One region of the Streptococcus sp. F0441 genome, then DNA from elsewhere that is predicted to be linked to it. Evidence: predicted binding sites of a transcription regulator. Region 1 holds the regulator's gene; each other region holds the start of a gene.
The links. Region 1 encodes CtsR, which represses protease genes until heat stress. Its sites were predicted from a motif close to TTGGTCAAAAAAGGTCAAANA; they were not measured.
Positions count from the first base shown of each region.

Region 2: the regulator CtsR is predicted to act here: its motif matches at 1,617-1,637, upstream of HMPREF9188_RS03685 (ATP-dependent Clp protease proteolytic subunit).
Region 3: the regulator CtsR is predicted to act here: its motif matches at 1,893-1,913, upstream of HMPREF9188_RS03785 (ATP-dependent Clp protease ATP-binding subunit).

Region 1 is NZ_KB373321.1:200,193-204,524, forward strand. Features, by position in the region: gene HMPREF9188_RS00985 (hypothetical protein) at 1-147, shown strand, start outside; gene HMPREF9188_RS00990 (DUF7675 family protein) at 196-528, shown strand; gene HMPREF9188_RS00995 (hypothetical protein) at 767-982, opposite strand; gene HMPREF9188_RS01000 (CPCC family cysteine-rich protein) at 1,017-1,226, opposite strand; gene HMPREF9188_RS01005 (CtsR family transcriptional regulator) at 1,693-2,151, shown strand; gene HMPREF9188_RS01010 (ATP-dependent Clp protease ATP-binding subunit) at 2,153-4,332, shown strand, end outside.
Region 2 is NZ_KB373321.1:779,874-784,205, forward strand. Features, by position in the region: gene HMPREF9188_RS03670 (TetR/AcrR family transcriptional regulator) at 1-325, shown strand, start outside; gene HMPREF9188_RS03675 (deoxycytidylate deaminase) at 344-811, shown strand; gene upp (uracil phosphoribosyltransferase) at 900-1,529, shown strand; gene HMPREF9188_RS03685 (ATP-dependent Clp protease proteolytic subunit) at 1,703-2,293, shown strand; gene HMPREF9188_RS03690 (YlbG family protein) at 2,372-2,641, shown strand; gene HMPREF9188_RS03695 (ABC transporter substrate-binding protein) at 2,729-3,889, shown strand; gene HMPREF9188_RS03700 (branched-chain amino acid ABC transporter permease) at 4,010-4,332, shown strand, end outside.
Region 3 is NZ_KB373321.1:801,769-806,100, reverse strand. Features, by position in the region: gene HMPREF9188_RS03800 (amino acid ABC transporter ATP-binding protein) at 1-610, opposite strand, end outside; gene HMPREF9188_RS03795 (amino acid ABC transporter permease) at 610-1,293, opposite strand; gene HMPREF9188_RS03790 (DUF1797 family protein) at 1,485-1,715, shown strand; gene HMPREF9188_RS03785 (ATP-dependent Clp protease ATP-binding subunit) at 1,953-4,214, shown strand.

The DNA of each region.
Region 1 (4,332 bases):
GCTTGTTTCTTATCCAGCATTTGTGTAGTTGGATATGATTATGAAGGTCAGCAGTTTAATACGATTGATGAAGCTATGGAAGCTAAGGTTTTTGATAGTAAAAGTTTAGTGGATATTTGGGATGAAGTTTTACCACAAGTATTTTAAAATAAAAATATGGTCACATTATTTCAAGAGATAATAGAAAGAGCTTGAATGATGTTAAATAATGAATTACATGACTACGATAAACCAGACTCATCCGATGAAATAGATGAACTCATTATTTCGGAGTCCAATCTTGAAGGGTACAGTGATTTTTACAAAGAAAGTGAAGAGTCAAAAGTTTGGTGGATTGATAAGATAGATGTTAGAGGAGAGCTATTGTTCAGTTTTGATCAGCAAAAAATTTATAATCTTTTTCTTGATTATCCTCACAATATGACGGAAGAAGAAGTTAAAATTTTTGATATCGAAAATCCATTTTGGAGAGATTTTTTTTCGGATAGAATGTCACAAACTATACATTTATTCGTAAGAATTGAATGATATGACTGAAAAAGATTATACACAATAGTAAACATGCTTAGATACAACTAGACTATTTTTGATGTTCAGTCACCTCCCTCATAATTCATTTTTGATGGATACTGTGATATAATTAAGATACGAAGGATAGAGGTTGAGAATCTGTCACCAACGCGCCATTTAGCTAGTGGGTCGAGAAATGCAGGAGCCTCGACAGTCCTGTCTATCCTTGCAAATAAATCAGCCCTTAGATTTGTTTCTAAGGGCTTTTTGACCGGTCGATTTTATCAGCAATTTCAACTTTTAAAATTTCATTTTCAAATAATCTCATCCATCGTAAACCTGTTTTAACAGATAAAGCATTATACTCTTCATCAAAAGTATGCTTATCTTCAAAAAGACAAATTCCCTCAAAGGTCTGGTTATCAACGTCTGTCATCGTTACAACTTTATTGTTAAACTTTCTAAGTTCCATTTTTATTTTCCTGATTTTGTAGTACTATAGTTTGTTATATTATTGGAATCCCTTTAACGTAAGCTTCCTTAGCTTTTGCTAGTGTCATCTTGTTTGGGCCTCCATCAATGTTGGTTTCCCCCGTATTTTGCCAATTACAATGATCACAAATGTCATAAACAGCGGTCAATGTTCCGCAAACTGGACAATGTACGTATTCTTCATCATTAATCATTACTAAGTTTTCTTTACCAGTCTTATTCATAATTATTTACTCCTAATTATTGTTTTTAAAATAGTGAAACCAGAAATATTAATTAGCTAGAACTAAATATTTTTATATTAAATTCTCTTATCTTTCTAAACTTTTCTGAGATAGGCTTTCTTAGCTTCTGCAAGAGTTATAGTATCATTATACTTCAGCATTGGAGCTATTGCTAATGATTGAGAGAGTTTTCTGGATATGCTATAATATTACCAGGTATTAAAAAAGCACGTTTGACCGTGCTAGTTTCTTGCCTGCTGAACTCGTCAATATTACGCCCTTTTTAGGGCTCTTTTTGTGGACTTTTTTAGGAACTTTCAAGAAAAACTAAGGTGATTTAATGCCTAAATGTTTTTAAAGAAAGTCAGTATTTTCAAGGGCTTAGCCCTAAAAATTTGACTTATAGAGTGTTAAATGATAGTATAGTCAAAGATAGTCAAGGTTCAAAGAAGGAGTTTGATTTACTATGAGATTTAAAAATACATCAGATCATATCGAAGCCTATATCAAGGCGATTTTAGACCAGTCTGGTATCGTGGAATTGCAGCGGAGCCAGTTAGCAGATACCTTTCAGGTTGTGCCGAGTCAGATCAACTACGTCATCAAGACCCGCTTTACGGAAAGTAGAGGTTACTTGGTTGAGAGCAAGCGTGGTGGAGGAGGCTACATTCGCATAGGGCGGATTGAGTTTTCCAGTCATCATGAGATGCTTCGCGATTTGCTTTACTCGATTGGTGAGCGAGTTAGTCAGGAGATTTACGAGGACATTCTCCAGCTTTTGGTGGAGCAGGACTTGATGACCAAGCAGGAGATGACCTTGCTGACTTCTGTAGCAACAGATCGTGTCCTAGGGGAAGAATCCTCAGTTGTCCGTGCCAATATGCTCCGACAGCTATTACAAGAGGTAGATAGAAAAGAGAAGTAAGATGAACTATTCAAAAGCATTGAATGAATGTATCGAAAGTGCCTACATGGTGGCTGGCCATTTTGGAGCTCATTACCTAGAGTCTTGGCATTTATTGATTGCCATGTCCAATCACAGTTACAGTGTGGCAGGTGCGACTCTAAATGATTACCCATACGAGATGGACCGTTTAGAAGAGGTTGCTTTAGAACTGACTGAAACGGACTATAGTCAAGATGAAACCTTTACGGAATTGCCTTTTTCCCATCGTTTGGAGGTTCTCTTTGCAGAAGCAGAGTATGTGGCCTCAGTGGTCCATGCAAAGGTGCTAGGGACAGAGCATGTCCTCTATGCGATTTTGCATGATGGCAATGCCTTGGCAACTCGTATCTTGGAGAGAGCAGGCTTTTCTTATGAAGACCAGAAAGATCAGGTCAGAATTGCTGCTCTTCGTCGCAATTTAGAGGAACGTGCTGGTTGGACAAGAGAAGACCTTAAGGCTTTGCGTCAACGCCACCGCACGGTAGCAGACAAGCAAAATTCCATGGCCAATATGATGGGCATGCCCCAGACTACAAGTGGCGGTCTAGAGGACTACACGCATGACCTGACGGAGCAAGCGCGCTCTGGCAAGTTAGAGCCAGTTATTGGTCGTGACAAGGAAATCTCACGTATGATTCAGATTTTGAGTCGGAAGACCAAGAATAATCCTGTCCTGGTTGGAGATGCTGGTGTCGGGAAAACAGCTCTAGCCCTTGGCCTTGCCCAGCGTATTGCTAGTGGGGATGTACCTGTGGAAATGGCAAAGATGCATGTTCTAGAGCTTGATTTGATGAATGTTGTTGCGGGAACACGTTTCCGTGGAGATTTTGAAGAGCGCATGAACAATATCATCAAGGATATCGAGGAAGATGGCAAAGTAATCCTCTTTATCGATGAACTTCACACTATCATGGGTTCTGGTAGTGGGATTGACTCGACTCTAGATGCGGCTAATATCTTGAAGCCAGCCTTAGCTCGTGGAACTTTAAGAACGGTTGGTGCAACCACTCAGGAAGAATACCAAAAACACATCGAAAAAGATGCGGCTCTTTCTCGTCGTTTTGCAAAAGTGACGATTGAAGAGCCAGGTTTAGCTGACAGCATGACTATTTTGCAAGGTTTGAAGGCCACCTATGAGAAACACCACCGTGTGCGAATCACAGATGAAGCTGTCGAAACAGCTGTTAAGATGGCGCATCGTTACTTGACTAGTCGTCACTTACCAGACTCTGCTATCGACCTCTTGGATGAGGCGGCAGCAACTGTGCAAAACAAATCCAAGAATGTGAGAATGGACGAATCCGACTTGAGTCCAGCTGACAAGGCCTTGATGGATGGCAAGTGGAAACAAGCAGGCCAGCTAATCGCAAAAGAGCAGGAAGTCCCTGTCTATAAAGACTTGGTAACAGAGACTGAAATCCTGACTACTTTGAGTCGCTTGTCAGGGATCCCAGTCCAAAAACTGACGCAAACAGATGCTAAGAAGTACCTTAACCTCGAAGCGGAACTGCACAAACGTGTCATCGGTCAAGATCAAGCTGTTTCAAGTATTAGCCGTGCCATTCGCCGCAACCAGTCAGGAATTCGCAGCCACAAGCGTCCGATTGGTTCCTTTATGTTCCTAGGACCGACGGGTGTCGGGAAGACCGAATTGGCCAAGGCATTGGCAGAAGTTCTCTTTGATGACGAATCAGCCCTTATCCGCTTTGATATGAGTGAGTATATGGAGAAATTTGCGGCTAGCCGTCTTAATGGAGCTCCTCCGGGCTATGTGGGCTACGAAGAAGGTGGGGAGTTGACCGAGAAGGTTCGCAACAAACCATACTCCGTTCTCCTCTTTGACGAGGTAGAAAAGGCCCACCCAGACATCTTTAATGTCCTCTTACAGGTTCTGGACGACGGTGTCTTAACAGATAGCAAGGGGCGCAAGGTTGATTTTTCAAATACCATTATTATCATGACGTCAAACCTTGGTGCGACAGCTCTTCGTGACGACAAGACAGTTGGCTTTGGGGCCAAGGACATTCGTTTTGACCAGGAAAATATGGAAAAACGAATCTTTGAAGAGTTGAAAAAAGCTTATCGACCAGAGTTTATCAACCGTATTGATGAAAAGGTGGTCTTCCATAGCTTAGATAGCAAACACATGCAAGAAATTGT
Region 2 (4,332 bases), 580 kb from region 1:
CAGTGTCCATAACATTATGGAACAGTTGAGCCATTACGATGTTAAAACAGACCTTTATCTAGTCTGGGTACACCTTTTCCGCGCAGCCAAGAAAGAAGCCAAGGTTATCCAACTTGCTCTGGACTACCACTTAGAAAAGATTTTTGTCCAAGCCATGCAGGAATTTCTGGAAAAATACCACGGAAAGTCAAAAGACGTTAGCAGCTACCTTCATTCCTTTTGGAGTTCTGCCATCGTATCAGTCCTGCTCAAATGGATCAAGGATGGCATGAAGGTTCCAGCTGAAAAGATTGCCGATTTACGCTTGCCATTTTTCAAAAAATAGAGGAAAAGGAGAAGATTTATGACAGAAAAAAGACTGGCTTGGGATGAGTACTTTGCAGCCCAGGCTTTACTGATTGCCAATCGTTCGACCTGTAAACGTGCCAAGGTGGGAGCTGTCCTAGTCAAGGACAATAAAGTCATTTCAACTGGCTATAATGGTTCCGTATCGGGAACGGAGCACTGTATTGACCACGAATGTTTAGTCATTGAAGGTCACTGTGTCCGAACCCTTCACGCCGAGGTTAATGCCATCTTGCAAGGAGCCGAACGAGGGGTTCCCAGAGGTTTTACAGCCTATGTGACCCATTTCCCTTGTCTGAACTGCACCAAACAACTGCTACAGGTTGGTTGTAAGCGCGTGGTTTATATCAACCAGTACCGAATGGATGACTATGCCCAGTACCTTTATCATGAAAAAGGCACCGAGTTAACCCATTTACCATTAGAGACTGTTCAGACAGCTCTTCAAGAGGCAGATTTGATTTAAAAATTAATTAAAATAAATGGTTTAGAAAGCTTTTTAAACCGTTTTTTGATATAATAAGAAGAATAAATTGAAAGAAGGAACTCAGAAAATGGGAAAAATTGAAGTCATTAATCATCCACTTATTCAACACAAATTGTCAATCTTGCGTCGTACAGATACTTCCACAAAGGCTTTTCGTGAACTAGTAGACGAGATTGCAATGTTGATGGGATATGAAGTACTTCGTGATCTTCCACTTGAAGACGTGGAAATCGAAACACCTATCACAAAGACCGTTCAAAAACAATTGGCTGGTAAAAAATTGGCGATTGTCCCAATCTTGCGTGCAGGTATCGGGATGGTAGATGGGCTCTTGAATCTGGTTCCAGCAGCAAAAGTTGGACACATCGGTATGTACCGTGATGAAGAAACCCTTCAACCAGTTGAATACTTGGTGAAATTGCCTGAAGATATTGACCAACGTCAAATCTTTGTTGTTGACCCAATGCTTGCAACAGGTGGCTCAGCAATCTTGGCAGTAGATTCACTTAAAAAACGTGGCGCATCCAATATCAAGTTTGTCTGCCTGGTATCTGCTCCAGAAGGTGTAAAAGCCCTTCAAGAAGCACACCCAGATGTAGAAATCTTTACTGCGGCTTTGGATGAACGCTTGAACGAACACGGTTATATCGTTCCAGGTCTTGGAGATGCTGGAGACCGCTTGTTCGGTACTAAATAAAATCCCAAAGTAAATATTGAAACTAGAAGTTCGTTTTTAACTTGAAAGGAGGTTGAGTTTTTGTTTCTGTTTAGAGAATAGAGCAAAAATTTGACCTTTTTTGACCAAAAAGATATAATAGTTCTGTATTGAGTCGTAAGACTAAGAAAATTCAACATTAAAAGGAGAAATGAATGATTCCTGTAGTTATTGAACAAACAAGCCGTGGAGAACGTTCCTATGATATTTACTCACGTCTACTAAAAGATCGTATCATCATGTTGACTGGACCAGTTGAAGACAACATGGCCAACTCCGTTATTGCCCAATTGCTCTTCTTGGATGCCCAAGACAGTACAAAAGATATTTACCTTTATGTAAATACTCCGGGTGGTTCTGTTTCAGCTGGTTTGGCAATCGTTGATACCATGAACTTTATCAAGGCAGATGTCCAAACCATCGTTATGGGGATGGCAGCCTCAATGGGGACTATCATTGCATCAAGTGGAGCAAAAGGCAAACGTTTCATGCTTCCAAATGCAGAGTACATGATTCACCAACCAATGGGTGGTACAGGTGGTGGTACCCAACAAACCGATATGGCAATCGCTGCAGAGCACTTGCTTAAAACTCGTAAGACTTTGGAGCAAATTCTTGCAGATAACTCTGGTAAAACAGTCGAGCAAATTCATGTAGACGCAGAACGTGATTACTGGATGAGCGCCCAAGAAACACTTGAGTATGGTTTTATTGATGAAATCATGGCCAACAATTCTTTGAGCTAACCAAGCTAAAAAGCAAACTCGACGGGGTTTGCTTTTTTTGATATAATAGGAGAAGATTTCTTAGAAAGAGGATTTATCATGTTTGAAAAGGTCAATCGATCAGGATTAATCATCTATCTTTACTATAATCGGGATGCAAAGAAACTTCAGGAATACGGTGACATCTGTTACCATTCTAAGAAGCATCGCTACTTGCAGCTCTATGTTCCAACTGAGGAGCTAGATGACTTAGTTGAGAGGTTAGGTAAGGAAAGATTTATCAAGAAAATTAGGCGGTGTCACATTCAAGAGTTAGAAACTCCCTTTGTTGGGAATCTCTATCGAAATGAAGAAAACGTTATCATTTAAAAAAGTGAATAAAAAGGTTGACAATTTTCTGATAATTCGGTATATTCTTAACATACTATTTTTGAAACAACTATAAGGAGATTAAAAATGAAGAAAAAATTTGCCCTATCTTTTGTGGCCCTTGCTAGCGTAGCCCTTCTCGCTGCTTGTGGAGAAGTCAAATCAGGAGCCTCAAACGCTGCTGGTAACTCAGTCGATGAAAAGACAATTAAAATCGGATTTAACTTTGAAGAAACAGGTGCCGTAGCAGCCTACGGAACATCTGAACAAAAAGGAGCTCAACTTGCCGTTGATGAAATCAATGCAGCAGGTGGTATCGATGGAAAACAAATCGAAGTTGTAGACAAAGACAACAAGTCAGAGACTGCCGAAGCAGCTTCTGTTACAACGAACCTTGTTACCCAATCAAAAGTAGCAGCTATTGTAGGGCCTGCGACATCTGGTGCAACTGCTGCAGCGGTAGCTAACGCTACCAAAGCTGGAGTGCCATTGATTTCACCAAGTGCTACTCAAGACGGTTTGACTAAAGGTCAAGATTACCTATTTATCGGAACATTCCAAGATAGCTTCCAAGGGAAGATTATTTCAAACTATGTGACAAACAAATTGAATGCTAAGAAGGTTGTTCTTTATACTGACAATGCTAGTGACTATGCTAAAGGTATTGCTAAATCTTTCCGTGAAACCTACAAGGGTGAGATTGTAGCAGATGAAACGTTTGTAGCAGGTGATACAGACTTCCAAGCAGCCCTTACTAAAATGAAAGGGAAAGAGTTTGACGCTATCGTTGTCCCAGGCTACTACACAGAAGCAGGTAAAATCGTAAACCAAGCGCGTGGTATGGGAATTGATAAACCAATCGTTGGTGGTGATGGATTTAACGGTGAAGAATTTGTTCAACAAGCAACAGCTGAAAAAGCATCAAACATTTACTTCATCTCAGGATTCTCAACTACAGTTGATGTTTCTGAAAAAGCTAAAGCCTTCCTTGAAGCATACCGTGCTAAATACAATGAAGAGCCTTCAACCTTCTCAGCCTTGGCCTATGACTCAGTTTACCTAGTAGCAAATGCTGCAAAAGGTGCTAAAAACTCAGGTGAAATCAAGGACAACCTTGCTAAAACCAAAGATTTTGATGGTGTAACTGGTCAAACAAGCTTTGATGCTGACCACAATACAGTGAAAACTGCTTACATGATGACTATGAACAATGGTAAAGTAGAAGCAGCAGAAGTTGTAAAACCATAACATTAGAATAGTAGTTGAAATAGGGAATGAGCCTTTGACTCACTCCCTGTTTCGGTGTTTATGAACTTGTGAAAATGATGAAAATTTTCTAAAAAATAACGATAGAAAAGAGTGAATGCTATGCTCCAACAACTTGTGAATGGTTTAATTCTGGGTAGTGTTTATGCACTTTTGGCCTTGGGTTATACCATGGTTTATGGAATTATCAAACTCATCAACTTCGCCCACGGTGATATTTATATGATAGGTGCCTTTATTGGTTACTTTTTGATTAATTCCTTCCAAATGGATTTCTTTTTAGCTTTGATTATTTCAATGGCAGGAACTGCACTACTTGGTGTTGTGATTGAATTTCTTGCCTACCGTCCTTTGCGACACTCTACACGCATTGCTGTATTGATTACTGCCATCGGGGTGTCTTTCCTACTGGAATACGGAATGGT
Region 3 (4,332 bases), 600 kb from region 1:
GCGCAAAGCCCATTTCATGCGTTACAATCACCATAGTCATCCCCGACTTGGCAAGGTCTTGCATCACAGCTAGAACTTCCCCAACCATCTCAGGGTCTAGGGCTGAAGTCGGCTCATCAAAGAGCAAAACGTCTGGCTCCATAGCAAGTCCACGTGCAATGGCAATCCGTTGTTGCTGACCACCAGACAAACTCTGAGGATAGGCCGTTGCCTTATCTGGCAAACCAACTTTTTCTAACAGTTCCTGTGCTCTTTTCTCCGCAACTTCGTTGCTTTCACCTTTGGTTTTAATTGGTGACAAAGTGATATTTTCCATCACTGTCATATTGGGAAAGAGGTTGAATTGTTGGAATACCATGCCCATCTTTTCACGCATAGCAAAAAGGTCATTTTTCTTATCAGTGATATCAACTCCTTCAAAGATAACCTTACCTTTACTTGCTTCTTCAAGGAGATTCATCGAACGAAGGAGAGTTGATTTCCCGCTCCCTGACGGACCGATAATGACCACAACTTCTCCTCGTTTAATCTCAAGATTGATGCCTTTTAAAACTTCATTTTTCCCAAAAGACTTATGTAATTCTTCAATTTTAATCAAGGTTTCTGTCATTATTTTTTGTCTCCTTGTCCAATATGTTTTTCAAATGCTTTCAACGCTACTGTCAAAACAGAGGTCATAATCAAATAGTAAAAGGCTGCAAATAAAAGGGGAGTCAACGGTAAATAAGTTGTTGTTGCTACTGTCGTTGCACCATTCCACAACTCCATCACTCCAATTGCCGACAAGAGGGAACTATCCTTGATAATGGTAATGAACTCATTTCCCAGCGCTGGAAGAATATTCTTGATAGCTTGTGGCAAAATGACATAACGCATGGCATTTTTCGGACGAATACCAAGAGAGTAAGCGGCCTCTAACTGCCCTTTAGGAACCGCATTGATCCCCGCACGAACAGTTTCTGAAACGTAAGCTCCACTATTCATAGAAATAATCAGAATACCAGGAATCAGACGAGAAAGATCAACTCCTAAAATTCCCACTTGAATAGTCGGAGCATTGATATGCATAAGAGCAAAGGCAATCATAATCTGAACCATCATCGGAGTTCCACGGAAGATCCAAACATACACATTTGCAAACCAAACGAGCGGTTTAAAGCGTGATCGCTGAGCAAAGGCCAATAATACACCTATAATAGTTCCTAAGCAGACAACAAAGATGGAAATTAACACGGTAATCAGAGCACCATAATTAAAATAAGGTAAATACTTTGGTAAAAAAGAAAAATTCATATTCAATCAACTTTCTATGTATTAGATTGTATGATTATAACATGAATTGAATTAAAATTCAATCCTTTTTCTCTAATTTTAACAATTAACTTGATAGAATGGAGAAATAGAGAGAAATCACAGTTTTTTTCTAGTCAACTACCTCTTGTTTATGGTAAAATAGAAACGATAAGAAATGGAGGAGAATCAAAATGGAATCACATTTGGTTAGAATCATTAACCGCCTAGAAGCAATGACAAAAGATGGTGGAAATCTAAAACGTAATTTTGAACGTGAAGGTGTTGTTGTCGCAGAAGTTGCATACAGCCACGACGAAGAAAACGGATCACTCTTCACCCTTCGCGATGTAGAGGCTCGTGAAACTTATACTTTTGATAGCATTGATTTGATTGCAATGGAGATCTACGAACTCCTTTACTAATATAAAAACAACGGGCAGTAAGGCCCGATGAATGAGAATCCTTTTTGTCACCACAAATGGGATTTTTTCTTACCTTCAATGTCGCTGGATTCTCCATAAATCCTTCTTTTAAAAACGACCACTTCCCAATCTTTTTACTTGCTTTACACCTTAATCATGCTATAATGAGAGTATAAAAATTTGACTATTCTTGACCTTTTTCTTAGGCCAAGAATACGAATGAAATGAGGTAGATGTATGCTCTGTCAAAACTGTAAAATTAACGACTCAACAATTCATCTGTATACCAATATCAATGGACAGCAAAAACAAATTGATCTCTGTCAAAATTGCTATAAAATTATCAAAACAGATCCAAATAATACCCTCTTTAAAGGAATGACTGATTTAAACAATCATGACTTTGATCCTTTCGGAGACTTTTTCAATGATTTGAACAATTTCAGGGCTTCTTCAAATAACGTCCCTCCAACTCAATCCGGTGGGGGATACGGAGGCAATGGGGGATACGGACCTCAAAACCGCGGACCTGTTCAAACACCTCCTCCTAGCCAAGAAAGAGGGCTCCTAGAGGAATATGGTATCAACGTGACTGAAATAGCTCGTCAAGGAGATATTGACCCTGTTATCGGCCGAGACGAGGAGATTATCCGCGTTATCGAAATTCTCAACCGTCGAACCAAAAACAATCCTGTCCTTATCGGAGAACCAGGTGTTGGTAAAACAGCTGTTGTCGAAGGTTTAGCTCAGAAGATCGTCGATGGCGATGTTCCCCATAAACTCCAAGGCAAGCAGGTCATCCGTCTGGATGTGGTCAGTCTAGTTCAAGGAACAGGGATTCGAGGCCAATTTGAAGAACGCATGCAAAAGCTCATGGAAGAAATTCGCAAACGCGAGGACATCATCCTCTTTATCGACGAAATCCATGAAATTGTTGGTGCAGGGTCAGCAGGTGATGGCAATATGGATGCAGGCAATATCCTGAAACCAGCCCTTGCCCGTGGTGAATTGCAATTGGTCGGAGCCACTACTCTCAATGAATACCGCATCATTGAAAAAGATGCTGCCCTAGAGCGCCGTATGCAACCTGTCAAGGTAGATGAACCAACTGTCGAAGAAACCATTATCATCCTTAAAGGGGTTCAAAAGAAATACGAAGACTACCATCACGTCAAGTATACCGATGCTGCTATCGAAGCTGCTGCAAATCTTTCCAACCGCTATATCCAAGACCGCTTCTTGCCAGACAAGGCTATTGACCTGTTGGACGAAGCTGGTTCTAAGATGAATCTGACACTGAACTTTGTTGACCCTAAAGTGATTGATCAGCGCTTGATTGAGGCTGAAAATCTCAAGGCTCAAGCTACACGAGAGGAAGATTTTGAAAAGGCTGCTTATTTCCGCGATCAGATTGCCAAGTACAAGGAAATGCAAAAGAACAAGGTGACCGATCAGGATACTCCAATCATCAGCGAGAAAACCATCGAACATATCATTGAGCAGAAAACCAATATTCCTGTTGGGGAACTCAAAGAAAAAGAACAGTCTCAGCTTATCCATCTAGCAGACGACCTCAAAGCTCATGTCATTGGGCAAGATGAAGCTGTCGATAAGATTGCCAAAGCCATCCGTCGTAATCGTGTTGGACTTGGAACTCCTAACCGCCCAATCGGAAGCTTCCTCTTTGTCGGACCAACTGGTGTCGGTAAGACAGAACTCTCTAAACAACTAGCCATTGAACTCTTTGGTTCTGCTGACAGCATGATTCGCTTTGATATGAGTGAATACATGGAAAAACACAGTGTGGCTAAATTGGTCGGAGCCCCTCCAGGTTATGTTGGCTACGATGAAGCGGGTCAGTTAACGGAAAAAGTTCGTCGTAATCCTTACTCACTCATCCTTCTCGATGAAGTCGAAAAAGCCCATCCAGATGTGATGCACATGTTCCTTCAAGTCTTAGACGATGGCCGTTTGACAGACGGACAAGGACGAACAGTTAGCTTTAAGGATGCTATCATTATCATGACCTCAAATGCCGGTACCGGTAAGGCCGAAGCCAGTGTTGGTTTTGGAGCTGCTCGTGAAGGTCGAACCAACTCTGTTCTCGGTGAACTCGGCAACTTCTTTAGTCCTGAGTTTATGAACCGTTTTGACGGCATCATCGAATTTAAACCTCTCAGCAAGGACAACCTTCTCCAAATCGTCGAACTCATGCTAGCGGATGTCAACAAACGCCTCTCTAGCAACAACATCCACCTCGATGTGACAGACAAGGTCAAGGAAAAGTTGGTTGACCTAGGTTATGATCCCAAAATGGGAGCACGCCCACTCCGTCGTACCATTCAAGACCATATCGAGGATGCTATTACAGACTACTACCTTGAAAATCCAAGCGAAAAAGACCTCAAGGCAGTCATGACAAGCAATGGTAAGATTCAAATCAAATCTGCCAAAAAAACTGAAAAAACAGAAGAGGTTACTTCTGAAAAAGAAGAATAAAACGACCTAACAGGTGCAGGAAGTCTATCATTTTCTGCACCTTTTTTTACTAAAATAACTGTAAATTCTTGACAGCTAGCCCCTCGTCCATTATGATAATAATAAAGACACTAGAGAA